DNA from 2 places in the Nonomuraea mangrovi genome. Region 2 is predicted to be linked to the other one. Evidence: riboswitches for the same ligand, from Rfam matches in the RefSeq annotation. Region 2 holds a riboswitch; the other holds the start of a gene.
The links. Region 2 has a riboswitch for S-adenosylmethionine ahead of thrC (threonine synthase). Riboswitches for the same ligand answer to the same signal wherever they lie in the genome.
Positions count from the first base shown of each region.

Region 1: linked by a shared signal. The riboswitch ahead of ACFSKW_RS24635 (aminotransferase class V-fold PLP-dependent enzyme) and the one ahead of thrC (threonine synthase) in region 2 are both predicted to bind S-adenosylmethionine.

Region 1 covers NZ_JBHUFV010000035.1:127,877-143,224, reverse strand. Annotated here, with positions in the region: gene ACFSKW_RS24645 (NADH-quinone oxidoreductase subunit D) at 1-16, opposite strand, end outside; gene ACFSKW_RS24640 (DoxX family protein) at 108-644, shown strand; gene ACFSKW_RS24635 (aminotransferase class V-fold PLP-dependent enzyme) at 641-1,897, opposite strand; SAM riboswitch class IV at 1,945-2,060, opposite strand; gene ACFSKW_RS24630 (TerC family protein) at 2,161-2,895, shown strand; gene ACFSKW_RS24625 (cytochrome P450) at 2,895-4,085, shown strand; gene ACFSKW_RS24620 (cation:proton antiporter) at 4,122-5,306, opposite strand; gene ACFSKW_RS24615 (cation:proton antiporter regulatory subunit) at 5,344-5,826, opposite strand; gene ACFSKW_RS24610 (SAM-dependent methyltransferase) at 5,831-6,793, opposite strand; gene ACFSKW_RS24605 (chaplin family protein) at 6,985-7,212, shown strand; gene ACFSKW_RS24600 (Rossmann-like and DUF2520 domain-containing protein) at 7,500-8,390, shown strand; gene panC (pantoate--beta-alanine ligase) at 8,438-9,259, shown strand; gene panD (aspartate 1-decarboxylase) at 9,270-9,677, shown strand; gene ACFSKW_RS24585 (L-aspartate oxidase) at 9,755-12,235, shown strand; gene ACFSKW_RS24580 (type III pantothenate kinase) at 12,236-13,018, shown strand; gene ACFSKW_RS24575 (hypothetical protein) at 13,061-13,549, opposite strand; gene lysX (bifunctional lysylphosphatidylglycerol synthetase/lysine--tRNA ligase LysX) at 13,695-15,176, shown strand; gene ACFSKW_RS24565 (NADP-dependent oxidoreductase) at 15,272-15,348, opposite strand, start outside.
Region 2 covers NZ_JBHUFV010000080.1:30,727-46,074, reverse strand. Annotated here, with positions in the region: gene ACFSKW_RS47660 (hypothetical protein) at 1-310, opposite strand, end outside; gene ACFSKW_RS47655 (helicase-associated domain-containing protein) at 355-2,667, shown strand; gene ACFSKW_RS47650 (AMP-binding protein) at 2,773-4,236, shown strand; gene ACFSKW_RS47645 (hypothetical protein) at 4,294-4,698, shown strand; gene ACFSKW_RS47640 (DNA repair helicase XPB) at 4,756-6,396, shown strand; gene ACFSKW_RS47635 (hypothetical protein) at 6,570-6,872, opposite strand; gene ACFSKW_RS47630 (HelD family protein) at 6,978-8,975, shown strand; gene groL (chaperonin GroEL) at 9,070-10,698, opposite strand; gene ACFSKW_RS47620 (hypothetical protein) at 10,890-11,033, opposite strand; gene ACFSKW_RS47615 (cold-shock protein) at 11,157-11,357, opposite strand; gene ACFSKW_RS47610 (MoaD/ThiS family protein) at 11,760-12,035, opposite strand; gene thrC (threonine synthase) at 12,053-13,285, opposite strand; SAM riboswitch class I at 13,299-13,438, opposite strand; gene ACFSKW_RS47600 (RNA polymerase sigma factor) at 13,498-14,058, opposite strand; gene ACFSKW_RS47595 (alpha,alpha-trehalose-phosphate synthase (UDP-forming)) at 14,082-15,348, shown strand, end outside.

The DNA.
Region 1 (15,348 bases), on a different contig from region 2:
CCACGCGTTCTTCCATACCGTCATGCTGCCACTGGCGCTGATAGTGATCCAGTCAAGGAATGGTCTATTTGCGCATTTCGCCAGGTGGTGGCGGGGACATAGGGCCCATGAAGCGAGCGGTTTTCGACCTGGCCGTGCTGGTGGGCCGGGTGGTGATCGGCGTGATCTTCGTCGCCCACGGCTGGCAGAAGTTCCAGGGTGGGCTCGGCGCGGTCACGCAGATGTTCACCCAGATGGGGATCCCGATGCCGGGGCTGTCGGCGACCTTCGCCGCCGCGGCCGAGCTGCTGGGTGGTGTCTGCCTGATCCTGGGCCTGCTGGTGCGCCTGGCGGCGCTCGCGCTGGCCGTCGACATGGTGGGCGCGTTCGTGTTCGTGCACGGCAGCAAGGGCGTCTTCGTGACGAGCGGCGGCTGGGAGCTGGTCGGCGCGCTGGCGGCGGGCTGCGTCCTGCTGATGGCGGTCGGCGGGGGACACTTCGGCATCGACGGGCTGTTCATGCGCTACACCAGGAAGCGGGCCGAGCAGCGGGATACCGACCAGCAGGAGCGCGAGCGGGCGGACGGACGTCCCCCCATGGACATCTTCGACGAGCCCCGGAGGGACGACGACCTGCCGCCCGACGCGCCGCCCACCCGCCCCTAGCGGCGGGCGACCAGATCCTGCAGCGCGCCGATCAGCCGGTCGACGTGCTCCTCGGTCGTGCCGATCCCGATCGAGGCCCTGACGGCCGACGCGGCGTCGTCCTCGCAACCGCCGTCCGCTATGTCGAGCAGGTGGCGCAGGAACGGGTGCGCGCAGAACTTCCCGTCCCGCACGCCGATGCCGTACTCGGTGGACAGCGCCTCGGCGACCTGCCTGGCGGTGTACCCGTCGACGACGAACGACACGATGCCGACCCGCGGGTGGTCGGGCCCCCAGAGCGACAGCTCGCGCACCCCCTCGATGGCGCCCAGTCCCTCGCGCAGCCTGGCGATCAGCCGCTCCTCCTCGCGGACCAGCGGCGTCCACCCCGTCGCGGTGAGCGCGTCGCACGCGGCGGCCAGCGCGATCGCTCCCAGCACGTTCGGGGTGCCCGCCTCGTGCCTGGGCTCGGCGTCCTCGTGCCACTCGGTGGCCCCGTCGTCGAGGGCGCCCACCGACCTCACCGCCCCGCCTCCCTTGAGGTACGGCTCGCCGTCCGACAGCCAGTCACGCCGCCCGACCAGCACTCCCGCGCCGAAGGGCGCGTAGAGCTTGTGGCCGGAGAAGGCGACGTAGTCCAGGTCGAGCGCCGTCAGGTTGAGCTTGCGGTGCGGGACGAGCTGGGCGGCGTCTACGAGGACGCGGGCGCCGTGCCTGTGGGCGATGTGCGCGAGGGCGGCGATCGGCCACAGCTCGCCCGTCACGTTGGAGGCGGCGGTGACGACGAGCAGCTTGGGGCCCTCGATGGCGGCGAGCGCCTCGTCGGCCTGCCGTACGGCCTCGCCGGGGAAGGCGGGGGGAGCGAGGCGCACGACGCGCTGCCACGGGAGCAGGGACGCGTGGTGCTCGGTGTCGAAGACGACGGTCGTGGTGCCCTCGGGAAGGCACCGGGCCAGCAGGTTGGTGGCGTCGGTCGTGTTGCGGGTGAAGATGACCGCGTCGTCGGTGCGGGCGCCGACGAAGGCGCGGACGGTGTGGCGCGCCTGCTCGTAGCGGGCGGTGGTCAGCTGCGAGGCGTAGCCCGCGCCGCGGTGGACGCTTGAGTAGGCCGGGAGCGCGGCGGTGACGGCGGCGCTGACCGGCTCCAGACAGGGCGCGCTGGCGGCGTAGTCGAGGTTGGCGTAGGAGACCAGGCGGCCACCCTTGACCGGCACCTCGAGGTCCTCGCCCAGCACCTTGACCTGAACGGGGTTGAAGATCGTCGCAACGGACACGGCACAGCCCTTCTGGGGTCATCGGACCCCCGGCCGTGGCGCATCGGAGCCCGCGCTTGCCCGCCACACCTCGTGGCGGACCAGGTCTTCACCCGGGGCACCCCGCCGCGGACGCGAGGGTTGCCGGCCAGCAAGCCGGGGCTAAGCGCTGGCACTCATGACCTACGCCCGAACTATAACCGACACGGGGTGCCACTTCGCAAGCCGCGAACTTCTGGGGCGATCGGGTCGTTGGGGTTGGGGACAGCGAACCAAGGAGGCACATGATGATGGACTGGGTGGCAGACCCACAGATCTGGATCGGGTTCTTCACCCTGGTCGCCCTGGAGATCGTCCTGGGAATAGACAACATCATCTTCATCTCGATCCTGGCGGGGAAGCTTCCGCCCGAGCAGCGCGACAGGGCCAGGGTCCTCGGACTCGCCGCCGCCCTCGTCTCGCGTCTGCTGCTGCTCCTCGGGCTCTCCTGGGTGGTGAAGCTGACGGAGCCGCTCTTCGAGGTCTTCGGGCACGGGATCTCGGGCCGCGATCTGATCCTCATCCTCGGTGGCCTGTTCCTGCTGGCCAAGAGCGTGCTGGAGATCGGCGAGAGCATGGAGCTGAAGGACAAGGACGGCAAGGACCGCAAGGTGACCTCCTTCACGTCGGTCATCCTCCAGATCATGGTGCTCGACATCGTGTTCTCGCTCGACTCGGTCATCACCGCGGTGGGCATGGTGGACGAGCTGGGCGTGATGGTCGCGGCCGTCATCGTCGCGGTGCTGGTGATGCTGTTCGCGTCGGGGCCGATCAGCAGGTTCGTGGACAGGCACCCGAGCATCAAGATGCTGGCGCTGTCTTTCCTGGTGCTGATCGGGGTGGTGCTCCTGGCCGAGGGCTTCGACCAGCACATCCCGAAGGGCTACATCTACTTCGCGATGGCGTTCTCGGTGATCGTCGAGCTGCTCAACATCAGGATGAGGAGCAGGCACGCGAAGGCCGAATCTAATATGCAGTAGTGCGCTTTGATCCTTGGAATCCGGATTTTGTAGCTTCGCCCTACGCGGTCTACGACGAGCTGCGGCGCGACGCGCCGGTCAGCTTCTTCGAGCCCACGGGACAGTGGCTGATCGCCAGGCACGCGGACGTCAACGCGCTGCTCAGGGATCGCCGTCTGGGCAGGTCCTACCTGCACCTCGCCACGCACGAGGAGTTCGGGCGCGAGCCGGAGCCGGAGTTCCAGGAGCCGTTCTGGCGGGTGGTCAACGCCGGCATGCTCGACGTCGAGCCGCCGGTGCACACCCGCCTGCGCCGGCTGGTCTCCAAGGCGCTCACGCCGAGGATGGTCGAGTCGATGCGGCCCAGGGTCCGCGTGATCGTCGAGCGCCTGGTCGACGATTTCGTGGAGAAGGGCGGCGGCGACCTGATCGCCGAGGTCGCCGAGCCGCTGCCGGTCACCGTCATCGCCGAGATGCTCGGCGTCCCGGACGCCGACAGGCACCTGCTGCGCCCGTGGTCGGCCGACATCTGCGGCATGTACGAGCTGAACCCCTCGCAGGAGGCGCAGCACACCGCGGTCAGGGCCGCGTCGGAGTTCTCCGACTACCTGAAGGACCTCGCCCGCGCCCGCAAGGCCGCTCCCGGCGAGGACCTGATCAGCGCCCTCGCGCAGATCGAGGAGCTGACCGAGGACGAGCTGGTCGGCACCTGCGTGCTGCTGCTCAACGCGGGCCACGAGGCGACCGTGAACGTGACCGGCAACGGCTGGTGGTCGCTGTTCCGCAACCCCTCCGAGCTGGTACGGCTGCGCGAGGACCTCTCGCTGCTTCCCACGGCGATCGAGGAGCTGATGCGCTACGACACCCCGCTGCAGATGTTCGAGCGCTGGGTGCTGGAGGACATCGAGGTCGGCGGCGTGGCCATCCCGAAGGGCGTGGAGGTGGCCCTGCTGTTCGGCTCGGCCAACCGCGACCCCGAGGTCTTCGACGAGCCCGACACGCTCGACGTCGGCCGGGCGGACAACCCGCACATCTCGTTCGGCGCCGGCATCCACTTCTGCCTGGGCGCGCCGCTGGCCAGGATCGAGCTGGTGGAGTCCTTCGGCGCCCTTCTGAGGAGGGCGCCGGCGATGGAGCTGACGAGCGAGCCCGTCTGGAACCCCGGCTACATCATTCGCGGGCTCCGGTCGCTGGAGGTCTCCTGCGACTGAGCGAAGCGAGCGAGCCGGCGGGCACAGCGGGTCTTCTCACGGGGCCGACGCAGGAGGCCGGGTGAGAAGCGGTTCGACCAGCTTGGCCGCCAGGGGGCCGAAGGCCGCCAGGATCAGCACGTAGGTGGCGGCGAGGGGGCCGAGATCGGGATGGGCTCCCGCCGCCACCGCCAGTCCCGCGATGACGATGTTGAACTCGCCGCGCGGGACCAGCGCGATGCCCGCGCGCATCCGGCCCGCCTTGGCGATGCCCGCCCTGCGGGCGGCGTAGGCGCCGGTCAGCAGCTTGGTGACGATGCTGACGAAGGCGAGCAGGAGCGCGAGCAGCGCCACGGGCGGGATCTTCGTCGGGTCGGTCTGCAGACCGAAGAAGACGAAGAACACCGCGGCGAACAGGTCGCGCAGCGGCATCAGCAGCGCTCTCGCCTCGTGCGCGAGCTCGCCCGACAGCGCGATGCCGACGAGGAAGGCGCCGACGGCCGCCGACACCTGCAGCTCCTGGGCCAAACCCGCCACCAGCAGGGCCAGGCCGAGCACCTTGAGCAGCAGCACCTCGTTGTTGGGGCTGGAGACGAACGCCTCGATGAACCTGCCGAAGCGCAGCGCGATCACCAGGACGACGGTGACCGTACCGAGGGCGATGCTCAGCGAGATCGCTCCTGTCACCAGGGAGACGCCGGCCAGCATCGCGGTGAGCAGCGGCAGGTAGACGGCCATCGCCAGATCCTCGAAGACCAGCAGCGACAGCACGACGGGTGTTTCGCGGTTGCCGATCCATCCGAGGTCCGACAGCACTTTCGCGGTGATGCCCGAAGACGTGGCGTAGGTGACGCCGGCCATCGCGACGGCCGCCACGGGACCCCAGCCGAGCAGCAGCGCCGCGACCGCGCCAGGGGTGGCGTTGAGGACGATGTCGACCAGGCCCGCCCGGGCGTTGCCGCGCAGGCTGGAGACGAGTTCGCCCGCGTTGTACTCCAGGCCGAGCGTCAGCAGGAGCAGCACGACGCCGATCTCGGCGCCGATGGCGATGAACTCCTCGCTGGTCGCGAGAGGGAGGATGCCGCCCTGTCCGAAGGCGAGGCCGGCGATCAGGTAGAGGGGGATGGCGGAGATCCCCACCCTCAACGCCAGCGCGCCGAGCACGCCGAGGCCGAGGATGATGCCGCCGAGTTCGAGGAAGACTATGGCCGTGTTGTGGACTTCTCCTGCGAGAACTCCCATCAGATGGCCTCTGACGAGCTGACGAGCAGACTTCGCATCAGCCGTCCGCGAGGATGTCGGCGGCGGCGGCGGTGTTCTCGGCGTCGCCGACGACGACCACGACGTCCGCGGCCGCGAACCTGAAGTCGGGCGTGGGGCTCGCGTGGACCTGGGACCCGCGCACCACGGCGACCACGGAGGCGCCGGTGCGGGTGCGGATGCGCGCCTCGCCCAGCGTCCTGCCGTCGTACGGCGAGCCGGGAAGGACCGTTACCTGAAGGCTGACCAGCCCTTCGATCTCCCGGTGCAGCGCGTTGAGCCGCTGGACGATGCGCGGCGCGCCGAGCAGCTCGACCAGCGCGTCGGCTTCCTCGTCGTTGAGCTGTATGGCCTCGCACGCCCGGTCGGGATCGCCCCGGTCGTAGATGATGAGGTCACGCCGCCCCGAACGGTGTGAGACGACGGCGACGCGGCGGCCTGACTGGGTACCGAACTCGTGTTTGAGTCCGATGCCTGGAAGCGGGGTCTGTTCGATCTCCACATGGTTAACGTATCTGGCTAAGCCACCCAAAGGCGCCCCAGCCTGCCGGGTCGATCAGTTCGGCCTCCCGCGAGGCGCGGGCCAGCGCCCGCAGGTATCCGGGCGGATCGGTCCGCGCGAGGTCGAGCGGGGGGCGGACGCCGGTCACTCCGAGAGTGCGCAGAATGTCGCGCTGTGTGGACAAGGTTGTGGATATCGCGCCGGCTCGCCGGCCCGCGTCCGCGCACGCGTCGAGCGCGACGTGAGCGGTGATGTCGCAGGTCCCGTCGGGTATCGGCGCGACGACCGCACCGTCCCTGTATCCGGTGAGCGTGCCGCGGGGCGGTCGGTTATCCACAGGGTGTGCATAATCGACGGCGATCGCCTGACCGCCGGCCAGCCGTCCGATCACGGCCGCCCACGCCGCGCACCGCGACCTGCCGACCTCGGCCCGCTGGCCCACGCGGCGCAGCGGCCACCAGCGTTCCAGCCAGAGCAGGTCGTCCTCGCAGGGCGGCGGGCCGAGCCGCTCCTCGCCCGTCTCGATGTGGACGAGCACCACCCGAGGGCCCTCGGCGGTCTGCTCCACCACGTCGAAGGGGATGTTGTCCAGCCATTCGTTGGCGATCGCCATGCCGGTGATCCCCTGCGGGATCGCGTGGCTCCACGCGATCTCGTCGGGCAGCCCGGCGGGGCGGGAGGACAGGTCGACGGCCGTGACGCTCAACCGGTCGCGCAGCGACGGCGGAGCGGCCGCGAGCACGGCGGCGGACAACGCTCCGTCGCCGGCGCCGATGTCGACCAGGTCCAGCCGGTCGGGCCGGCCGAGATCGGTGTCGAGGCGCCGCAGCAGCGTCAGCACGGCCCCCGCGAAGACGGACGAGGCGCCGACCGAGGTGCGGAAGTGCCCTGAGGGGCGTTCGCGCAGGTAGAAGCCGCTCTCCCCGTAAAGTGCCCGCTCCATCGCCGCTCGCCAGGTGAGCCACATGTCACGGACTATCTCATGGTCACCCGATGACACGCCCAGTGATGTAATGACTACTCCCTGTCGCTGCTTTGCGCTACGGTTACCCGGTGTCATCGGACGGTCGCCCCGACCTTACCCCCAGTGGGCCCGGCCGATCGTCGATGCAGGCATCGGTACCGCGGCCGCGCGCCGCGCAATGAGAGGACACCCCCATGCTCAAGAAGACTGTCGTCGCCGCCGGCGTGCTGGCCATGATGGCGTTCGGCGCGCCCGCCGCCCACGCGGACAACGTCACCAGCGGTGACAACGGCGTGCTGTCGGGCAACCAGATCATCGCGCCGATCTCGATCCCGGTGAACGTGTGCGGCAACGCCGTGGCCCTCTTCGGCGTGGCTGTCGCCGGCTGCAAGGGCGGTGCCTCGGTCGTCAACCGGTGGTGACCTGAAGACCGCGCGCCCGTCCTGCGACGAAGCAGGGCGGGCGCGCTTTCACACCCGCGCTTTCACACCAGGGGCCGGCCCGTCGGCGGTGGGTCGGCCCTCTGGTGCGGGAACGGGCGCCGAGTCACCATGGCTCGGCGCCCGCCCTCTGGCGGGGGTGTCCCATATGTATGCCCTTGTCAGGCTTTGACTCAGCCCAACATGCGGCAAAAGAGCCATGACCGTGGCTGCTGTAGAGCGCCGGATACCCTGGTCAGCAGTGTCGGATGACAGGGGAGCGCGACGTCATGGACGCAGGTGATCGCCCGGGCCGGCTGGCCGTCGGCGTACTGGGCGCGGGCAAGGTGGGCTCGGTGCTCGGCGCCGCGCTGGCCCAGGCAGGCCACAGGATCGTGGCCGCCGGCGGCGTCTCCGACACCTCGCAGCGCTGGGCGGCCGAGCGGCTCGGCGTGCGCACGTTCAGCCCGGAAGAGGTCGTCGCCAGGGCCGAGCTGATCCTGCTCACCGTCCCCGACGACGCGCTGCCCGAGCTGGTCGCGGGTCTCGCGGCCACCGGCGCCGACCTTCGCGGCAAGCTGCTCGTCCACACCAGCGGCGCGTACGGGCTGGCCGTACTCGATCCCGCCACGCAGGAAGGCGCGCTGCCGCTGGCCCTGCATCCCGTGATGACCTTCACCGGCAGGGACGACGACCTCAACAGGATCACCGGCATCTCCTTTGGCGTCACCTCGCCCGACCCGCTGCGCCCGATCGCCGAGGCGCTGGTCATCGAGATGGGCGGCGAGCCGGTCTGGATCGCCGACACCGACCGTGCCCTCTACCACGCGGCCATCGCGGGGGCGGCCAACCACATGGTGACGCTGATCGCCGAGTCGTCCGAGCTCCTGCAAAGGATCGGCGTCGAGCACCCCGGCAGGATGCTGGGACCGCTGCTCGGGGCCGCGCTGGACAACGTCCTGAGGCTCGGCATCTCGGGGCTGACGGGGCCCGTGGTGCGCGGTGACGCCGGCACCGTGCGCAAACACGTCGACGCGCTCATCCTGGCGGCACCCGAAGCGGCCGACGCATACGTGGCACTCGCTAGGCTCACGGCGGACCGGGCGCTCGCCGCCGGGTTGCTGAAGCCCGAGGCGGCCGAGCGACTGCTCGACGCGCTCGGGGGGAACATTTGGACCTGATCGGGCCGGGACGTTCCGCCTGGACCTGATCAGTCTAGGAGGAATCGATGGAACTGATCGTCGCGCACGACCGCGCCGACCTCGAGAAAGCCCGCTCCTCGGGGAGCGTGGCGCTCGTCCCCACCATGGGCGCCCTGCACGAGGGGCACCGCTCGCTGATGCGGCAGGCCCGCGCACTGGCCGAGCAGGTCGTGGTCAGCGTCTTCGTCAACCCGCTGCAGTTCGGCCCCGGCGAGGACTTCTCCCGCTACCCCCGCACCTTCGACACCGACCTCGACGTCTGCGCGGAAGAGGGGGTGGACGTGGTCTTCGCCCCCTCGGCCGACGACATGTACCGCCCCGACCGGCAGGTAGGCGTCTCGGCGGGCGAGATGGGCGCGATCGTCGAGGGCGCGGTCCGCCCCGGGCACTTCGACGGCGTGCTCACCGTCGTGCTCAAGCTGTTCAACCTGGTCCGGCCCGACGTGGCCGTCTTCGGCCAGAAGGACGCCCAGCAGCTCGCGCTTATCAGGCGCATGGTCGCCGACCTCGACCTGCCCGTGGAGATCGTCGGCGCGCCCACCGTGCGCGAGCCCGACGGGCTCGCCCTGTCCAGCCGTAACCGGTACCTCACCACCGACGACAGGCGGACCGCCCTCGCCCTGTCCCGCGCCCTGCTCGCGGGAGCAGCCGAGAGCGCGCCCGCCTCCGTGCGCGCCGCCGCCACCGCGGAACTGGCCGCGTCGGGGCTCGCGGTCGACTACCTCGTCCTCGTCGACCCCGCGACGTTCGCGGAGGTTCCCGACTCCTTCAGCGGCCAGGCGGTCCTGGCGGTGGCGGCTAGAGTCGGCACCACCCGCTTGATCGACAACGTCCTTGTGACGTTCTGAGGAGGCGCTTGTGTTAAGGACCATGATGTCGTCCAAGATCCATCGAGCCACGGTCACCCAGGCCGACCTGCACTACGTGGGCTCCCTCACCATCGACGAGGACCTGATGGAGGCGGCCGGCCTGCTGGAGGGCGAACAGGTCCACGTCGTCGACATCGACAACGGCGCCCGCCTGGTGACCTACGCGATCACCGGTCCGCGAGGGTCGGGGATCATCGGCGTCAACGGCGCCGCCGCCCGGCTGATCTCTCCAGGCGACCTGGTGATCATCATCGCGTACGGCCAGCTCGACGACGCCGAGGCGCGCTCCTTCACGCCTCGGGTGGTCCACGTCGACCGCGACAACCGCATCGTCGAACTGGGCTCCGACCTGGCGGCGGCCGTAGAAGGAGCCATGCGGGGCGACGTGGTCCACTGATGAAACATGGGGGGCGGGAAGGGAGCACGGGCCGCCGGGCGTTATCGTCATATTGACGAAATCTGAGGAGGTCCCCCATGAGTGCACCGGCGATCCCCATGAAGCTCACCGCGCCCGCCCCCGGGTGGACGGTCGAGGCCGACGTCGTCGTGGTGGGCTCGGGTGTCGCAGGGCTGACCGTGGCTCTGCGCTACGCCGAGCTCGAACCCGCCGCGAAGATCCTGGTCGTCACCAAGGACGTGCTGTCGTCCGGCTCCACGAGGTGGGCGCAGGGCGGCATCGCCGCCGTGCTCGACCCCGCGGACTCGCCCACCGAGCACCTGGACGACACGCTGGTCGCGGGGGTCGGGCTGTGCGACGAGCAGGCCGTCAGGACGCTGGTGACCGAGGGGCCCGGCGCGCTGCGGAACCTGATCGCGAGGGGCGCCAGGTTCGACACCGACGAGCGGGGCGAGCTGCAACTCACCCGCGAGGGCGGCCACCACCGCAACCGCATCGTGCACGCGGGCGGCGACGCGACAGGCGCCGAGGTGCAGCGGACGCTCATCGAGGCGGTGCTCGCGCACGCCACGATCGAGGTGATCGAGCACGCGCTCGTGCTCGACCTGGTCAAGGACGCCGAGGGCCGGGCCAGGGGCGTGACGCTGCACGTGATGGGCGAAGGCGCGCGCGACGGCGTGGGCGAGGCGCGGGCCAGGGCCGTGGTGCTGGCCACCGGCGGCATGGGCCAGGTCTATGCCTCCACCACCAACCCCGTCGTCTCCACGGGCGACGGCGTGGCGCTCGCGCTGCGCGCGGGGGCCGTCGTCAGGGACCTGGAGTTCGTCCAGTTCCACCCCACCGTGCTGTGGCTGGGGGAGGAGTCGACGGGCCAGCAGCCGCTGATCTCCGAGGCCGTGCGCGGCGAGGGCGCCCACCTCGTCAATGCCCGGGGCGAAAGGTTCACCGACGAGCTCGCGCCGCGGGACGTCGTGGCCAAGGCGATCACGAGCGAGCCCGGGCAGGTCTACCTCGACGGCCGCCACTTCGGCCTCGACAAGTGGAAGAACCGCTTCCCGACGATCTACGCGATCTGCCTCGACCACGGGATCGACCCGACCACCGAGCCGATCCCCGTCATGCCCGCCGCCCACTACGCCAGCGGCGGCGTCAGGACGGACCTGCGGGGGCGCACCTCGATCGAGGGCCTCTACGCCTGCGGCGAGGTCGCCTGCACGGGCGTGCACGGCGCGAACAGGCTGGCCTCCAACTCGCTGCTTGAGGGGCTCGTCTTCGCCGAGCGGATCGCCGAGGACATCCACCAGGTACGGCCGGCCCCCGGCGAGCCCGTGGTGTCCACCGCCGAGGAGGGCCTCGTCGACCCCCGGGCCCGCACGCGCGTCCAGGCCCACATGAGCAGCGGCGCGGGCGTGCTGCGCAGCAGGTCCTCGGTGGTCAGGACGGGGACCGCGCTGCGGGACGCCAGATGGACCCCGGTGGCCGTCCAGCCATGCGTGGAGTCGTGGGAGAGCACGAACCTGCTCACCGTGGCCTCGGTCCTCGTGGCCGCCGCCCACGCCCGCCTGGAGACGAGGGGCTCGCACTGGCGGGAGGACTTCCCCGACCGCGACGACGAGAACTGGCTCGGACACCTGGACATCACGCTGACACCGGAAGGACTGACCATGACCTACACCCCGCACGGGACGGGGCCGCGCCTGGCGGACGAACTGGAGTCCGCGGGCCTCGACGCCGCCATCGTCGACGAGGTCGTCTCGCGCGCGCTCGCCGAGGACCTCCAGGAGGCGGGCGACGTCACCTCCCTGGCCACGATCCCGCCGGGCCAGCTCGCGACCGCAGACGTCGTCGCGAGGGCCGACGGCGTGGTCGCGGGCCTCGCCGTCGCCGAGATGGTCTTCCGCAGGCTCGGCGTCACCTCCGTCGAGCGCACCGTCAAGGACGGCGAGCGGGTGCGCCGCGGCGACGTGCTCATGACCGTCCAGGGCGAGACGCGCCACCTGCTCACCGCCGAGCGCACCGCGCTGAACCTGCTCACCCACCTGTCCGGCGTCGCGACGCTCACCGCCCGCTGGGTCGCCGCGGTCGAGGGGACGGGCACCAGGGTGCGCGACAGCCGCAAGACGCTGCCGGGGCTGAGGGCGCTGGAGAAGTACGCGGTCAGGGCGGGCGGCGGGGTCAACCACCGCATGTCGCTCTCGGACGCCGCCCTCATCAAGGACAACCACGTGGTCGCCGCGGGAGGCGTCGCCGAGGCTTTCCGCAAGGTGAGAGATCTGTATCCGGACCTCCCGATCGAGGTGGAGGTGGACAGGATCGACCAGATCGCGCCCCTCCTCGCCGAAGGCGCCGAAGAGATCCTTCTGGACAACTTCACGGTGGAGGAGCTGGCCCGGGCCGTGAAACTCGTCGACGGGAGGGCGCGACTCGAGTCGAGCGGAGGGCTGACCTTGGAATCGGCCCGTGATGTAGCCGAAACTGGCGTGGACTACGTTGCTGTGGGAGCGCTCACGCACTCGGCACCTGCGCTTGACATAGCCCTGGATCTACGGGGGAACTAAATGCTGCTAGCGATCGACGTCGGCAACACGCACACGGTTCTCGGCCTCTTCGAGGGCGAGGAGGTCATCGAACACTGGCGGATCGCCACCGATGCCCGCCGTACCGCCGACGAGATCGCGGTCGTCGTGCAGGGGCTGCTGGCCCAGTCGCCCCTGCTGAAGGGCGCGGACGTGAGCGGCATCGCGATCTGCTCGACGGTCCCCTCTGTCCTCAACGAGATGCGCGAGATGTGCCGCCGCTACTACGGCGACGTCACCGCGGTCATCGTGGAGCCGGGCATCCGCACCGGCGTGCCGGTCAGGATGGACAACCCCAAGGAGGTCGGCAGCGACAGGATCGTCAACTCCCTGGCCGCCATCGACCAGTACGGCGGGCCCTGCATCATCGTCGACTTCGGCACCGCGACCTCCTTCGACGCGGTGTCGGCCAAGGGCGAGTACGTCGGCGCGGTCACCGCGCCCGGCATCGAGATCTCCGTGGACGCACTGGCGGCCGCGGGAGCGCAGCTGCACAAGGTCGAGTTGATCAGGCCGCGGTCCGTCATCGCGAAGAACACCGTCGAGGCGCTGCAGTCCGGCATCATCTACGGCTTCGCCGGCCAGGTCGACGGCATCGTCGAGCGGATGGCGGCCGAGCTCGCCGACGACCCCGACGACGTCACGGTGGTGGCGACCGGCGGCCACGCCTCGCTCGTGGTCAGGGAGTCGCGCTCGATCGACGTGCACGAGCCGTGGCTGACGCTCATCGGGCTCAGGCTCATCTACAACCGCAACACGACATGACGAAGGGCCCCCGCGGGAAGGGGCCCTTCGGCGCAGTGACGATCACACTTCCTCGGCGTCGTAGATGTCCCACCACTTGCCGCACTTGCTGACCTTGTGGGTGTAGGGGTCGTACTGGCAGACCTTGACGCGGACCGCGTAGACGTCGTCCTCGTGGAAGGAGAAGGTCTTGTAGCCGGGGTAGCCGCAGTAGTAGCGGGAGTAGACCTGGTACCAGTCGTACTCGTCGTCGGCCGCCTGGAACTTCACGTAGGCGCACTTGCCGCCCTCGCTGTACTTCCTGTTGTCCAGGTCGTACAGCCGGCCCTTGACGTGAACCGAGTTGCCGTCCTCGTAGTCGCCCTCGACGCCGATCCAGCCGTTCGCCCTGGCGAGGCCGTACTTGGAGTAGTAGGGGCCCCAGTAGTCGTCGTAGTCCGAGGCGGAGGTGGTGGAGGAGGAAGTGGAGGCGTTGGCGGTGGCGGGGAGCGACAGAGCGAGTGCGCCGGTGGCGGCCACTGCGAGGAAGCCTGTCGCGAGCTTCTTCATCATGATCTCTCCTTGAGCCCCACGGTTCCGGCTCCCTGCCGGATCCCCCCTGGGCTCTATGCGTCAGTTCTAAGCCCCTCTGCTTGCACTCCCTTTGCAAAGAGCTGACGAACTCTTGCATTGCGCCATATCGGTACCCTTTGGTGTTGTGAGCGACGAACTTCCCGAGCAGATGCGCATCCGGAGGGAGAAGCTCGACCGCCTTCGCGCCGAGGGCGTCGACCCTTATCCGGTGACCTTTCCCCGTACGGCGACCAACGCCGAGATCAGGGAGAAATACCAGGGCCTCGACCCTGACACCGCGACCGGCGACAAGGTCGGCGTCGCGGGGCGCGTCATGCTCAACCGCATCGGCGGGAAGCTCTGCTTCGCCACCCTGCGTGACGGCAGCGGCGACCTGCAGGTCATGATCTCCCTCGACAAGGTCGGGGAGGAGTCGATGGCCGCATGGAAGCGTGACGTCGACCTCGGCGACCACGTGGGCATCGAGGGCGAGGTCATCACCTCCCGCCGCGGGGAGCTGTCCATCCTGGCCGACAGCTGGCAGATCACCTCCAAGTGCCTGCGCCCGCTGCCGGAGAAGCACGTCGGCCTCACCGACCCCGAGGCCCGGGTACGGCAGCGCTACGTCGACCTCATCGTCAACGACGAGGCGCGCAGGATGGCCCACGTCCGCAGCGCCACGGTCCGCGCGGTGCGCGACTTCTGGCACGAGGAGGGCTACCTCGAGGTCGAGACGCCGATGCTGCAGCCGATCCACGGCGGCGCGGCGGCGCGTCCCTTCAAGACGCACATCAACGCCTATGACATGGAGCTCTACCTCCGCATCGCGATCGAGCTCTACCTGAAGCGGCTCGTGGTCGGCGGCATCGAGAAGGTCTTCGAGATCAATCGCAACTTCCGCAACGAGGGCGCGGACTCCACGCACAACCCCGAGTTCACGATGCTCGAGGCCTACGGCACCTATCTCGACTACAACGACATGGCCGACCTCACGCAGCGGATGTACCAGAAGGCGGTCGTCGCCGCTCTGGACACCACCGTGGTCGTCCACGACGGCGTCGAGATCGACCTGGGTCTGGCGCAGTGGCCGCGCATCACGCTGTACGGGTCGGTCTCCGCGGCGCTCGGTGAGGAGATCACCACCGAGACCCCGCTCGACCAGGTCAGGAAGTACGCCGACAAGCGCGACATCCACTGGGACCCGAAGTGGGGCCAGGGCAAGCTCGTCCAGGAGCTCTTCGAGGAGCTCGTCGAGCACACGCTGATCCAGCCGACGTTCGTCATGGACTACCCGCTGGAGACCTCGCCGCTCACCAGGCAGCACCGCGACGATCCGCTGCTCACCGAGAAGTGGGACCTGATCGGATTCGGCACCGAGCTCGGCACGGCCTACTCCGAGCTGGTCGACCCGATCGAGCAGCGCCGCCGGCTCACCGAGCAGTCGGTGCTGGCCGCCGGGGGCGACCTCGAGGCGATGCAGCTCGACGAGGACTTCCTCCAGGCGCTGGAGTACGCGATGCCGCCGACGGGTGGCATGGGCGCGGGCATCGACCGGATGATCATGGCCTTCACCGGCAAGAACATCAGGGAGACGATCCTGTTCCCGCTGGTCAAGCCCTCCCACTGACCCTGCCTCTGCCCCGGTCCCGCACGGGCTTCCCGCGAGGGACCGGGTACGGCAGGCGAGCGGCTCTCGCCGTACCGGACACGCGTCGTGACGCGTCAAGGTGTGAGGACCAGGCGGCCGCGCAGGCCTCCCGCGGCCAGGCGGGCGTGCGCGTCGGCGGCCTTCTCCAGCG
Region 2 (15,348 bases):
CCACGACGCGCGGGAAGACCGCCGTGTCCTTGCCGGCCGGCCGTACCTCGGGCTCCGCCTGGACCTGGGGCACCTCGGACGCGCCGCTGAGGCGGCGCGCCTCCCGCTCGACGAGGGCGGCGGGGTCGCCGAACCTGGCGAGGACCTTGGCCACGGCCTTCGGGTCCTCGCTGCCGGCGCGCTCGGACTCGATGCGGGCCCTCAGCCGCTTGACGAAGTCGAGCCGGTGGTCCTGGCGCAACACGCCGTGGGCGGCGTCGGCCGCCCTGCTGACGAAGTCCAGGACGAGCTGGTCGGCTCGTTCGATCACGCAAGCCATGCTGCCCGAATCCGCAGGAACATACCATTGCAATGATGGAGTTCACCCAGTGGATCAGGGAGCGCACCGACGAGCAGCTGGGTGCGCTCGTTTCGGCGCGCCCCGAGCTGATCACGCCGGTCCCCGCTCACCTGGAGGGGCTCGCCACGCGCGCGGGCAGCCCCTCGGCCATCGGCCGCGCGCTCGACAGGCTCGACAGGTTCGCGCTGGCCGTGGTGGAGACGCTGGCCGTGGCCGGCTCCGTGGACAAGCCCGCGCTCGGCCGCCTGCTCGAAAGGGCCGTGGACGGCGAGGTCCCGCTCGACGACGCTCTCGACCGTCTCCGCGCGCTCGCCCTGGTCTACGGGCCCGACGAGGCGCCGGAGCTGGCCCCCGGCGTCCGCAAGGTGCTGGACGACCCCGCCGGGCTCGGCCCTCCCGTCGTGGAGGTGTTCCGCCACCATCCGCCCGAGCAGCTCGAGGAGATCGCCGACGACATCGCCCCCGGCACCGAGGGAACGGGCAAGGAGCGGCTCGCCGCGGCCATGGCCGAACCCGGCAAGCTCGTCGAGGAGGTCTCTCCTCCCGCCCGGCAGGCGCTGGAGGAGCTGGCGTGGGGGCCGCCGAGCGGCAGGGTGCCCAACGCCCGCCGCGCCGTCCGCGTCGGCACCGCCCGCTCGCCGATCGAGGAGTTGCTGGCCAGAGGGCTGCTGGCCGCCACCGGCGAGGAGAGCGTGTCGCTGCCCCGCGAGGTCGGCCTGTACCTGCGCGAAGGACGCGTCCACCGCGACCTGTCGCCCGAGGCGCCGCCGCTGGAGGGCTCCGAACGCTCCCAGCAGCTCGCCGACAGGACCGCCGCGGGCCAGGCGTTCACGTTCGTGCGGGCGGTCGAGGAGCTGTGCGAGCGCTGGAGCCTCGACGCCCCCGGCGTCCTGCGCACCGGCGGCCTCGGCGTGCGCGACCTCAAGCGCACCGCCACGCAGCTCGACCTGCCCGAGTGGGCCGCCGCGCTGGTCGTCGAGGTCGCCCACGCCGCGGGACTGGTCGGCTCGGGCGGCAGCGTCGACGGCGAGTGGCTGCCCACCCCCGCCTACGACACCTGGCGCGTCAGGCCGACCGAGGACCGCTGGGTCACGCTGGCCGCCACCTGGCTGCACACCGACCGCGTGCCAGGCATCGTGGGCGAGCGTGACGAGCGCGACCGCCTGCTCAACGCGCTCCACCCCGACCTGCGCCGCTCCTCGGCGCCAGAGGTACGGCAGGCGACGCTCCGCGTGCTCGCCGCCGCCCCCGGCCTGGCGCCCAGCCGCGAGTCGGTCCTGCGGCGCCTGGCGTGGGAGCAGCCCAGGCGGCGCGGCCCGCTGCGCGAGCAGCTCACCGACTTCACCCTGCGCGAAGCCGAGCAGCTCGGCTTCACCGGGCTCGGCGTGCTGTCCGCGCCTGGCCGTGCCGTACTGGCGGGCTCGGGCGAGGCCGCCGCCGTCCTGGCCCCGCTGCTTCCCGAACCCGTCGACCACGTGCTGCTCCAGGCCGACCTCACCGCCGTCGCGCCCGGCCCCCTCACCAGCGAGCTGGCGCGCTGGCTGACGCTCGCAGCCGACGTGGAGTCCACGGGAGGGGCGACCGTCTACCGGTTCGGCGAGTCGTCCATCAGGCGGGCGCTCGACGCCGGGCAGGGCGCCGACGAGCTGCTGTCCATGCTCGCCCGCCACTCCGCCACGCCCGTGCCGCAGCCGCTGTCCTACCTGGTGGCCGACGTGGCCCGCAGGCACGGCAGGATGCGCGTCGGCACGGCCAGTGCCTACATCCGCAGCGACGACCCTTCCATGCTCGACCAGCTCATCGCCGACCGGCGCTCGACGCCGCTGCGGCTGCGGCGGCTGGCCCCCACCGTCATCGCCTCCCGCACCTCCAGGGCCGCGTTGGTCGACTCGCTGAGGGCGATGGGGTTCGCGCCCGTCCCCGAGTCGCTGGAGGGGGACGTCATCCTCACCCAGCTCGACGCCAGGCGCACCGAAGGGCTGCCGACCGCCAGGGCGGTCTCGTCGTTCAACGGGCTCGACCCGGACGTGGTGGCCGCCGCCGTACGCGCCATGCGGGCCGGCGACGCCCGTCGCGCCCCGCTGGAGGCGCCCGACGGGTCGGTGCCCCGCGGCCCCGCGACCACCACGATCTCCGCCCTGCAGGACGCGATCCGGCAGGGGGTGCGGGTGTGGATCGGGTACCTCGACTCCCAGGGCAACGCCACCAGCCGCATCCTGGAGCCCGCGCGGATGGAGGGCGGCTACCTGACGGCCTACGACGAGACCCGCGCGGCGGTCCACCGCTTCGCCCTCCACCGCATCACCGGGGTCGCCACCGTCACCTGAGCTCGCCGGGAACGGCCGTCGGCCGGGGAGAGCGACGGTCTCGGGTCGGACGCAATAGCCGGGCTCCCGTTGACTCCACCCCCGTGAGCCGATCAACGTAAGGACGTGACGAACCACACGCTGGGCCGCCTGGCAGAGGAGTCGTGGGCCCGCTTCGACGACCACGACGCCGTCTTCTACGAAGGCGTCTGGCACCGCGGTCACACCCTCGCCGAACGCGCCAGGCGCGTCACCGGCGGCCTGATCCGAGCCGGCGTCCGTCCCGGCGACCGCGTGGTCGTGATGATGGTGACCAGTCCCGACGTCCCCGTCGTCTACCAGGCCGTCTGGGCGGCGGGCGCGGTCGTGACCCCCGTGGTGTTCCTGGTCGGCGTGGAGGAGCTGCGCCACATCGTCATCGACAGCGGCGCCACCGCGATCGTGACGTCCGCGGAGTTGCTCGACACGGTCCACGCCGCCGAGCCACAGATCCCGATATTTGTGGATACGGGGGAGCTGGCCGAGGCGGCCGAGCACGGGCCCGTGCCGCGGGACCCCGCCGATCTGGCCGCCGTGATGTACACGGGCGGCACCACCGGCAGGGCCAAGGGCGTCATGCTCAGCCACGCGGGCCTGTGGCAGGTCGCGAAGGACGCCTACGACCTGGCCTACCAGCCGGGCGTCACCAGGGCGATCGTCCCCGTCCCCCTCTCCCACGCCTACGGCCTGATCGTGTCGATCGCCGGCCTGCACGCCAGGGAGCCGCAGCAGTCCGTCCTCATGCGCTGGTTCGACCCCAAGGCGTTCCTGCGGCTGGCCGTCGAGCAGCGCGTGCAGTACGGAACCGTCGTGCCCTCCATGCTCCAGATGCTGCTCGCCGAGCCCCTCGAGGACACCCCGCTGCCCGACCTGCGCCACCTGACCTGCGGCGCGGCCCCGCTGGGCCGCGCGCTGCTGGAGGAGTTCGAACGGCGCGTACCCGGCGTGCAGATCCTGGAGGGGTACGGCCTGACCGAGACCAGCGCCGTCACCACCTTCAACCCGCCCGGCAGGCGTAAGCCCGGCAGCGTCGGCCTCCCGCTTCCCGGCTACACGATCACGATCAGGGACGACGCGGGCGAGGACGTGGAGACGGGCGACATCGGCGAGATCTGCGTCGCCGGCGAGTCGCTGATGCTCGGCTACTGGGGCGGCCTCGGCTCCCCCGTCGTGGACGGCGAGCTGCGCACGGGCGACATCGGCTGCCTCGACGACGACGGCTACCTGTATGTCGTGGACAGGAAGAAGGACCTCGTCATCAGGGGCGGCTTCAACGTCTTCCCCCGCGACGTCGAGGACGCGCTGAACGCCCATCCGTCCGTCGCGATGTCAGGCGTGGTGGGCCGCCCCGACCCCGTGCACGGAGAGGAGGTCGTGGCCTTCGTCCAGCTGGTCCCCGGGGGCACGGCCACCGCCGACGAGCTGATCGCCTGGGCGCGGGAGCGCGTCGGCAGGGTGAAGTACCCGCGAGAGATTCATTTCACCGATCATGTGCCCGTGACCAGCGTGCTCAAGCTCGATCGCAAGGCACTGCGTGCCCGTCTCGCCTAATCGCCCCGTCATTTCGTGATATCTGTTGACACGGCTAGTGAGCGAGAAGGTGACACAGTGAGCAGCGGTTACGACAACTCCGGCGAGCAGAGCCCCTACGGCCAGCAGCAGCCGTACGGCTCGCCGTACAACCAGAGCGGCCAGAACCCCTACGGCCCGCCGTACGGCCAGCAGCAGCCCGGCTACGGCTACGGGTACCCGCCGCCCCAGCAGGGCCCCCGCACGCACGCGATCGTCGCGCTCGTCATCAGCATCGTGCTCGCGCTGAGCTGCTACGTCACACCCGGCGGCATCGCCGGCGCGATCCTGGCGGGCATCGCCCTCGGACAGGTCGACACCATGCCCGACAAGGCGCGCAACCTGCTCAAATGGACATGGATCAGCATCGGCATCAATGTCGTGCTGATCGTTCTGGGCGTCGGTACGATCATCGCGCTGGGAGTATCGGGGAACCTGGACTAACCGCCGGCCTCCGGGTGTTGGATATGCGGTAGCCGTACCGACCCCGGAGAGAAGCCTGTGAACGACGGCCCACTGATCGTCCAATCCGACAAGACCTTGCTGCTCGAGGTCGACCACGAACGGGCCGACGAGTGTCGCAAGGCGATCGCGCCCTTCGCCGAGCTCGAGCGGGCACCCGAGCACGTCCACACCTACCGCGTCACGCCACTCGCCCTGTGGAACGCGCGGGCCGCCGGCCATGACGCCGAGCAGGTCATCGACGCGCTGATCGGGTTCAGCCGCTACCCGGTGCCCCACGCGCTGCTCGTCGACGTGGCCGAGACGATGGCCCGCTACGGCAGGCTGCGGCTGGAGAAGGACCCGGCTCACGGCCTGGTCCTGGCCTCCACCGACCGCGCGGTGCTCGAAGAGGTGCTGCGCTCGAAGAAGATCCAGCCGATGCTGGGCGATCGCATCGGCGGCGACTCCGTCGCCGTGCACCCGAGCGAGCGCGGGAACATCAAGCAGGCGCTGCTCAAGCTCGGCTGGCCGGCCGAGGACCTGGCGGGCTACGTCGACGGCGAGAGCCACCCGATCAAGCTGCTGCAGGACGGCTGGGCGCTGCGTCCCTACCAGCAGGAGGCGGCCGACGCGTTCTGGCACGGCGGCTCGGGCGTGGTCGTGCTGCCCTGCGGCGCGGGCAAGACGATCGTCGGCGCGGCGGCGATGGCCCACGCGGAGGCCACGACGCTGATCCTCGTGACCAACACCGTCTCCGCCCACCAGTGGAAGCAGGAGCTGCTCAAGCGCACCTCGCTCACCGAGGACGAGATCGGCGAGTACTCCGGCAGCAAGAAGGAGATCCGGCCCGTCACCATCGCCACCTACCAGGTGATGACGACCAAGCGGAAGGGCGTCTACGCCCACCTGGAGCTGTTCGACGCCCGCGACTGGGGGCTCATCGTCTACGACGAGGTCCACCTGCTGCCCGCGCCGATCTTCAGGATGACCGCCGACCTGCAGGCCAGACGCCGGGTCGGGCTCACCGCGACGCTCGTGCGCGAGGACGGCCGCGAGGGCGACGTGTTCTCCCTCATCGGCCCCAAGCGCTACGACGCGCCGTGGAAGGAGATGGAGAACCAGGGCTGGATCGCGCCCGCCGACTGCGTCGAGGTGCGGGTCACGCTGTCCGACGAGGAGCGCCTGACGTACGCGATGGCGGAGGCGGAGGAGCGCTACAGGTTCGCCGCGACCACGCCGTCCAAGACGCGGGTGACCGAGGCACTGGTCAGGAGGCACCTCGGCGAGCAGGTGCTGGTCATCGGCCAGTACATCGACCAGCTCGACGAGCTCGCCGAGCATCTCAACGCGCCGGTCATCAAGGGCGAGACGCGGATCAAGGAGCGGGAGCGGCTGTTCCAGGCCTTCCGCGACAAGGAGCTGCAGGTGCTCGTCGTCTCCAAGGTGGCCAACTTCTCCATCGACCTGCCGGAGGCGGCCGTCGCCATCCAGGTGTCGGGCACCTTCGGGTCACGGCAGGAGGAGGCCCAACGGCTCGGCAGGGTGCTGCGGCCGAAGGCCGACGGCGGGGGCGCGCGCTTCTACACGGTGGTCTCCCGTGACACGGTCGATCAGGAGTTCGCCGCGCACCGCCAGCGGTTCCTGGCCGAACAGGGCTACGCTTACCAGATCATCGACGCCGACGACGTACACCAGTGAAAAGGCTCGCGCGAAAGCCCTCGCGCGAGCCGGACGCCTAGGTCCACGAAACCCCGCGGGCCTTGAACAATCGGACCACCCCCTCACCGGCAAAAGCTGTCGCGATGCGACATACCCCCATGATCCGTCGAATCCACCGGACATGCCCGGATTTTTCGGATTTTGGGGAGCGATTACTGGGCCAGCATCCCGCCGACGAAGAGCACACCCTCCGCGATCACCCACGCCAGCACCGCGCTACCGATCAGTACGGCGAACCGTGCGGGGAACAGCCACGCGCTCACCGTGAGAAAGGCCGCGAGCACCGCGAACAACCCTGACAGGGTCGAGACGCTGTCGAGCCGCTCCGCGCACGCCACGGAGGTCTCCCCGTCGGTGCAGAACGCCTCGAGCCCCCAGCCGGCGAAGACCGACAGCCCCCACAGAGCCGCCAGCAAAAGGCTGGCGACCGTCGGAATGACTGGGGAGATCCTCACGCCGCCTCCTGATTAATCGATTGGAAGCTCCCGAGCCCGGGGGTAAGCTCAACGGTTCGCTGCCTTGTCTACCACCTCCGTTGACGAATGGGGAGGCGCTTTCGCATGCCCGGAAACCAGTTGGCCCCTGACATACCCACCGATGTGCTCGGCGACGAGCGAGCCCATCTGGCCCAGTCCCGCGCGGCGCTGAAAGCGATGCGCGAGCACGCCCAGTCGCTGTCGGCGGACGCCGCGGGCGACTGGGTCTCGCAGCAGATCCTGCAGTCGTTGCTCGATCAGCGGGTCGCGGCGCTCGCCGACCATCCCGACACTCCCCTGTTCTTCGGCAGGCTCGACAGGGAAGATCATGACGATCTCCCCGGCGTCATCTACGTCGGCCGCCGCCACGTCCACGACGGCGCCAGCCGCCCGCTGGTGATCGACTGGCGCGCGCCCGTCTCACGCGCCTTCTACCAGGCCAGCCCCACCGACCCCATGGGCGTCGTACGGCGGCGCCGCTTCGGCTACCACGGCGGCGACCTGACCGCCTTCGAGGACGAGCCCCTCAACGAGGGCGCCGACTTCGGCCCTTCGCAGATCCTCACCGAGGAGATCGAGCGCCCCCGCACCGGCCCCATGCGCGACATCGTGGCCACCATCCAGCCCGACCAGGACGAGATCGTCCGCGCCGCGCTGACCCAGACCGTCTGCGTCCAGGGCGCGCCCGGAACGGGGAAGACGGCGGTCGGCCTGCACCGTGCCGCCTACCTGCTGTTCACCCACCGTGAGAAGCTCGCCCGCGCCGGCGTCATGATCGTCGGCCCGAACAAGGCGTTCCTGTCCTACATCTCCTCCGTGCTGCCCGCCCTCGGCGAGGTCAAGGTCGACCAGACCACCGTCGCCGAGCTGCTCGGCGAGCACGACGCCCCCGAGGACCCGCTCGTCGCCGCGGTCAAGGGCGACGCCCGCATGGCCAAGGTGCTGGAGCGCGCCCTGTGGCTGCACATCGTCAAACCCACCGAGGGCCTCGTCTACACCAGGGGCGTCCACCGTTTCAGGGTCGCCGACTACGAGGTGCGCGAGATGGTCGCCTCGCTGCGCGGCACCACGAGGTACGGCCCCGGCCGGGCAGCCCTCGCCCAGCGGCTGGCCCACCAGGTGCTGGTCCGCATGGAACAGCGCGGCGACTCGCCCGACGACAGGGTCCAGGACGCGGTGGCCAGGTCGAAGCCCGTCAAGCAGCTGGTCGACTCGGTGTGGCCGAAGCTGACGCCCGCCCAGGTGCTCTTCCGCCTGCTGTCGGACGCCGAGTTCCTCGCCTCGGCCGCGAGGTCGGACCTGTCGGCCGAGGAGCAGGAGGCCCTGCTGTGGCGCAAGCCGTACCGGTCGTGGAAGTCGGCCAGGTGGTCGGCCGCCGACGCGGCTCTCCTCGACGAGCTCGCCGACCTCATCGAGCGCACGGCCTCCATCGGCCACCTGGTCGTCGACGAGGCGCAGGACCTGTCGGAGATGCAGCTGCGCGCGCTCGGCCGGCGCTGCCGCACCGGCTCGGCCACCGTCCTCGGCGACCTCGCCCAGGGCACCACCCCGTGGTCGACCCGCTCGTGGGCGACCGTGCTCGAGCACCTGGGCCAGGACTCCGGCGAGGTCACCGAGCTCACGCTCGGCTTCCGCGTGCCCCGCGAGGTGCTCGACTACGCCGCCCGGCTGCTGCCCGCCATCGCCCCTGACCTGGCTCCCCCGCGCTCGCTGCGCCCGGGTCAGGGCTCGCTGGCGGTACGGCAGGGCGGCGAGGTCGCCGACGCCGTCCGCGACGCGCTCGCCAGGGAGGGCTCGATCGGCGTCATCGTTCCCGACGGCATGGCCGGCGCGGTCTCGGCGTCTCTCGACGGCGTCCCGCACGCCGTCCTGGGGCCTGACTCGACCGAGGAGCACCGGCTGCTGGTGATCCCCGCCACGCTGGCCAAGGGTCTGGAGTACGACCATGTCATCGTCGTGGAGCCCGCCGACATCGTCGAGGCCGAGCCGCGCGGCCTGGCCAGGCTCTACGTGGTGCTCACCCGCGCGGTCACCTCGCTGACCATCCTGCACGCCAAGCCGCTGCCCGCCCAGCTGGCGTAGGACGCCCGTAAGCCCGGGGACGGAAAGAGCGGACAAAAGAAAAAGGGCGACCCCGAGGGGTCGCCCTGATTCGTCAGGACTGAGAAGCCAGGACTTAGAAGTCCATGTCTCCGCCGCCGGGCATGCCCGCCGGAGCAGCCGCGTTCTTCTCGGGCTTCTCGGCGATGACGGCCTCGGTGGTGAGGAACAGCGCCGCGATGGAGGCGGCGTTCTGCAGCGCGGAGCGCGTCACCTTGGCCGGGTCGAGAATGCCCGCCTCGAACATGTTGACGTACTCGCCGGTCGCGGCGTTGAGGCCCTCACCCGGGGTGAGGTTGCGCACGCGCTCGACCACGACGCCGCCCTCGAGGCCGGCGTTGACCGCGATCTGCTTCAGCGGCTCCTCCAGCGCCTTCTTCACGATCGCCGCGCCGGTGGCCTCGTCACTCTGGAGCTCGAGCTTGTCGAACGCCTTGGTGCCGGCCTGCAGCAGCGCCACGCCACCGCCGGGGACGATGCCCTCCTCGACGGCCGCCTTCGCGTTGCGAACGGCGTCCTCGATGCGGTGCTTGCGCTCCTTGAGCTCGACCTCGGTCGCGGCGCCCGCCTTGATGACGGCGACGCCACCGGCGAGCTTGGCCAGGCGCTCCTGGAGCTTCTCGCGGTCGTAGTCGGAGTCGGTGCGCTCGATCTCGGCGCGGATCTCGTTGACCCGGCCGGCGATCTGCTCGGGGTCACCGGCACCGTCGACGATGGTGGTCTCGTCCTTGGTGACGACGACCTTGCGGGCGCGGCCGAGCAGGTCGAGGGTGGCGGACTCGAGCTTGAGGCCGACCTCCTCGGCGATGACCTGACCGCCGGTCAGGGTCGCGATGTCGCCCAGCATCGCCTTGCGGCGGTCGCCGAAGCCGGGAGCCTTGACGGCGACCGACTTGAACAGGCCGCGGATCTTGTTGACGACCAGGGTGGCCAGAGCCTCGCCCTCGATGTCCTCAGCGATGATCAGCAGCGGCTTGCCGGACTGCACGACCTTGTCGAGCAGGGGCAGCAGGTCCTTGTTGGCCGAGATCTTCGAGTTGACGATGAGGATGTAGGGGTCCTCAAGGACCGCCTCCATGCGCTCAGGGTCGGTCACGAAGTAACCGGAGACGTAGCCCTTGTCGAAGCGCATGCCCTCGGTGAGCTCAAGCTCGAGGCCGAAGGTGTTGCTCTCCTCGACGGTGATGACGCCTTCCTTGCCGACCTTGTCCATCGCCTCGGCGATGAGGTTGCCGATCTCGGCGTCACCGGCGGAGATGGAGGCGGTGGAGGCGATCTGCTCCTTGGTCTCCACGTCCTTGGCGAGCTTGGAGAGCTCCTCGCTCACGCGCTCCACGGCGGCCTCGATGCCCTTCTTCAGGGACATCGGGTTGGCGCCTGCGGCCACGTTGCGCAGGCCCTCGCGAACCAGCGCCTGGGCGAGCACGGTGGCGGTGGTGGTGCCGTCACCCGCGACGTCGTCCGTCTTCTTGGCGACTTCCTTGACCAGCTCGGCGCCGATCTTCTCCCACGGGTCCTCGAGCTCGATCTCCTTGGCGATGGACACGCCATCGTTGGTGATCGTGGGAGCGCCCCACTTCTTCTCCAGCACGACGTTGCGGCCCTTGGGGCCGAGGGTCACCTTGACGGCGTCGGCGAGCTGGTTCATACCGCGCTCGAGACCGCGCCGGGCGTCCTCGTCAAACGCGATCATCTTGGCTGCCATAAGGCTAGACCTCCCAGATGCAGGGTGGCTTTCAGCGGACCGAGCCGACGCCCGCGACGGCATGGGCCCGACTCCATTCGGCGGGCCCCATCGTCTCGATCCCAGTTTCTGGCACTCTCATAACGAGAGTGCTAACGAACTGTTTAGCACTCTACCCTGGCGAGTGCAACCGAGAGGCACTTCCCCGCAGGTCAGCCTAGCAAGTTGGTCATCATCAGGACCTGTTCTCTGGTCAAGCCCGCGCCCATCACATCGTCACGTGGCGGTTCGGTCTCGTGGAGCTCGACCATGTCCTCGGGCAGAACCCGCCCGGGCAGCTCAGACCAACGTCCCATGACTCCAGAGTACGGCGGGCAGGCCCGACCGGCTGACGCGGATCAGGCCTGCCGAATCGACGAAAAGGACATGACAGATCCTCACGGACTGCGCTGCCGTGTGAGCTGCCGGTTCTTGATGGTTCAGACCGTCCTGACGGATTCCGCCTGGGGACCCTTCTGGCCCTGGGTTATCTCGAACTCGACCCGCTGGCCCTGCTCGAGCGACCGATAGCCATCCATCATGATCGCTGAGTAATGGACGAAAACATCCTTACCACCGTCTACCGCGATGAAGCCGTAGCCCTTGTCCGCGTTGAACCACTTGACGGTGCCCTGCGCCACTTCCGACTCCTCTTACTTGGCTCTGGACCCCGCCCATTCACTCGCGAGATCCGCGATCGGCACGACTTATGGGGAAATCAGCCGGACGATCGCCCTCGACCATACCTGTGGCATGCCGTAGAACAACAGAGTCAATCGCCAAACTACTTCTCGGTGTTCGCGGTAGGCATTCTTGTAGTCGCGGAAAGGTTAGTTAAATGTTCCATCTTCTTGCGAAAAACAACGTGTCGCCCGCGCCCCGAGCTGCGGCCTTTCCTCGCAGCGGTCCCAGGAGCCCCTGCCCACACGGCCACGGCGGCGTCCAGCTGCCCCTCAGGAGGAAGAAGCGCCTTAAAAACGGTCAAAGGACATGAAAACGCCCGCGAGGAAAACCTCGCGGGCGTTCGTGACGACCGAAAAGGGTCAGCCGCCGGCCACGGCGGGGATGATGGAGATCTGCGCGCCTTCAGGGGTGACGCTGTCGAGTCCGCCCACGAATCGGACATCCTCTTCCCCAACATAAACGTTGACAAAACGGCGAATCTTGCCCGATTCATCCAAAATTCGCGCACCGATACCCGGGTAGTCGGCGTCCAGCTTCTGCAGCACCTCGCGAAGCGTGGCGCCCTCGCCGCTCACCTCCGCGCTGCCGTTCGTGTACGTGCGCAGGATGGTGGGAATCCGCACCGAAACGCTCATGACTTCTACCTTTCCTTTCAGACAGCCGCGCGGAACGCGTCAAGGGACGGCCTGATCACGGCCGTGGGCGTCGCGTCGTCCGCGATCGCGTCGAGCGTCTTGAGACCGTCACCGGTGTTGAGGACCACGGTGGTCAGCGAGGGGTCGAGCTGCCCCGTGTCGACGAGCTTCTTCAGCACGCCCACGGTCACCCCGCCCGCGGTCTCGGCGAAGACGCCCTCCGTCGACGCCAGCAGCTTGATCGCCGACACCACCTCGGCGTCGGTCACGTCCTCGACCGCCCCGCCCGTACGGCGCGCGATGTCGAGCACGTACGGCCCGTCGGCCGGGTTGCCGATGGCCAGCGACTTGGCGATGGTGTCCGGCTTGACCGGCTGCACCACGTCGTGGCCTGCCTTGAAGGCCGTGGAGACCGGCGAGCAGCCGAGCGCCTGCGCGCCGAAGATCTTGTAGGGGGTGTCCTCGACCAGCCCGAGCGCGATCAGCTCCTTGAAGCCCTTGTCGATCTTCGTGAGCTGCGACCCCGAGGCCACCGGGATGATGATCTGGTCCGGCAGCCGCCAGCCGAGCTGCTCGGCGATCTCGTAGGCCAGCGTCTTGGAACCCTCGGCGTAGTAGGGCCGCAGGTTGACGTTGACGAAGCCCCACTTGTCACCCAGCGGGTCGCCGATGAGCTCCGAGCAGAAGCGGTTGACCTCGTCGTAGGTGCCCTGGATGCCGACCAGCTTGCCGCCGAAGACGCGCGCCATGGCGATCTTGGCCTGCTCCAGGTCGGCCGGGATGAACACGCAGGCGTCGAGTCCCGCGCGGGCGGCGGCCGCGGTCACCGCGCCGGCCAGGTTGCCGGTGGACGAGCACGACAGGGTGTGGAAGCCGAAGTTGCGCGCCGCCTCGACGGCGATGGCGACCACGCGGTCCTTGAAGGAGTGGGTGGGGTTGCCCGAGTCGTCCTTCACGTGCAGGTCGCGGATGCCGAGGGCCTTGCCCAGGTTGTCGGCCTTGACGAGCTTCGTCCAGCCGGGGTTCATGTTCTGCTTGCTCGCCACGTCGACGGGCACCGGCAGCAGCGAGCGGTAACGCCAGATGTTGGCCGGTCCTGCCTCGATGTCGGCGCGGGACACGGACCCGAACGAGTAGGCCACCTCGAGCGGCCCGAAACACTCCAGACACGCGAAGCTGGGGCCGAGGTCGTAGCGCGCGCCGCACTCGCGGCAGGACAGAGCGACAGCAGGACCGAAGTCAAGCGACATGAAGCGAGGCCTTCCCTCATCTTCGTCTGCGACCGCCTTGGTCACAGACCGGAATTGGCACCTGTCCCGGCCGGCCTCGTCACTTCACGAGTTCAGTCCGGGAGGGTTGCCGGGGCTTCGCAGGGCCGGTCCCTCCACCCCTCTGGATGAGCAATATGGAGTTGTGGGCATCACGATACCCGGCCGTGCCCCTGACACGACCAACCGTCTCGCTAGCTGAGACGATATGTATCACCAAGCGCGGCCTGCACGTACTTGCGCGCCTGGTGGATCCGCGACTTCGCGGTGCCGAGCGGGATGCCCAGCTGCTCGGCCACCTCGTTGTAGTCGAGCTGGACGATGTCGCGCAGCACCAGCGCCTGGGCCAGGTCGGGCTTGTCGGCCTCCAGCGCCTCCATCGCGTCGAGCAGGTCGAGCCTCGACCCCGCGATGACGCTCACCCTGCGCACGTCGGGCTTCTGGACGGGCAGCTCCTCCGAGGTCTGCTCGGCGGCCCTGCGCTTCAGCGACCTGTAGGTGGTGCGCGCGCAGTTGGCCGTCACGATGTGCAGCCAGGTGCTGAACCTGGCCCTGCCCTCGAAACGCCCGATGTTGCGGGCCACGGCGAGCAGGGTGTCCTGGCAGGCCTCCTCGGCGTCCTGGTGGTACGGCAGGATACGGGCGCAGTGTCGCAGCACGTCGGGTTCGATCCGCTTCAGGAGCTCGCCAAGCGCGCGATGATCGCCTCCCGCGGCGGAGCGGGCCAGTTCCTCGGTTAGCTCATCTAGGGCCATAGCGAGATCCTATGTTCGGGGTCATGGTGGATGTTGTGAACAGCGTTCTTGTGGCTTCCAACCGTGGCCCTGTCTCCTTCACCGTTTCCGACGACGGCGACCTGACCATGAAACGCGGTGGCGGGGGCCTGGTTTCCGGGCTCTCGGGAGTGGTCAGGGACGAGGGCGTGCTCTGGGTGTGCGCCGCGCTGTCCGACGGCGACCGCAGCGCCGCACGGCTTGCTCCTGGCGGGCGGCTCGACCAGGCGGGCTACGACACCGGCAAGTTGCGCATGCTGGACATCCCCCCTGCGACCTTCCACCGCGCGTACAACGCGGTGGCCAACTCGACCCTCTGGTTCGTCAACCACCTGCTGTACGACACGCCTAACGCCCCCTATTTCGGCACCAGGTTCACGAAGGAGTGGGAGTCCTACCGCGACTACAACGGCGCGTTTGCGCTGGCACTGGCCGAGGAGGCCGGCCACGGCGCCAAGGTGATGGTGCAGGACTACCACCTGACGCTCACCCCCGCGATGCTCCGCGCCGAACGCCCCGACCTGCGGATCGCCCACTTCAGCCACACGCCGTGGGCGCCTCCCGAGTACTTCTCGCTGCTGCCGGACGAGGTCGCGCGCGAGGTGCTCGAAGGCATCCTCGGCGCCGACCACGCCGGATTCCTGACCGAGCGGTGGGCCGGCGCGTTCATGGACTGCTGCCAGAGCCTGCTGGGCGCCAAGGTCTTCGACAGGACGGTCAGCCACGAGGGCCGCACCACCCGCATCGGCGTGCACGGCCTCGGCGTCGACGGCGACTCGCTGTGGAAGCGTGCCTGCGAGCCCGACGTCGAGTCCAACATGGCCGCGCTGCGCGAGCAGGTCGGCGACCGCAGGCTGATCGTGCGCATCGACCGTACCGAGCTGTCGAAGAACATCGTGCGCGGCCTGCTGGCCTACAGGGAGTTCCTGGCCGCCCACCCCGAATGGCATGGTCGGGTGGTACACCTCGCCTTCGCCTACCCATCCCGCCACGACCTGCCCGAATACCGCGAATACACCGCCGCTGTGCAACGCTGCGCCAAGGAGATCGAGGACGAGTACGCCACCGAGGACTGGGATCCGCTGATCCTCAACGTCAACGACGACTACCCGCGCTCCCTCGCCGCCTACCGCCTCGCCGACGTGCTGCTGGTCAACCCCATCCGCGATGGCATGAACCTGGTCGCCAAGGAGGGCCCGATCCTGTCCCCGCGCTGCGCGCTCGTGCTCTCGCGCGAGGCGGGCGCGGCGGCCGAGCTGGGCGCCGACGCCC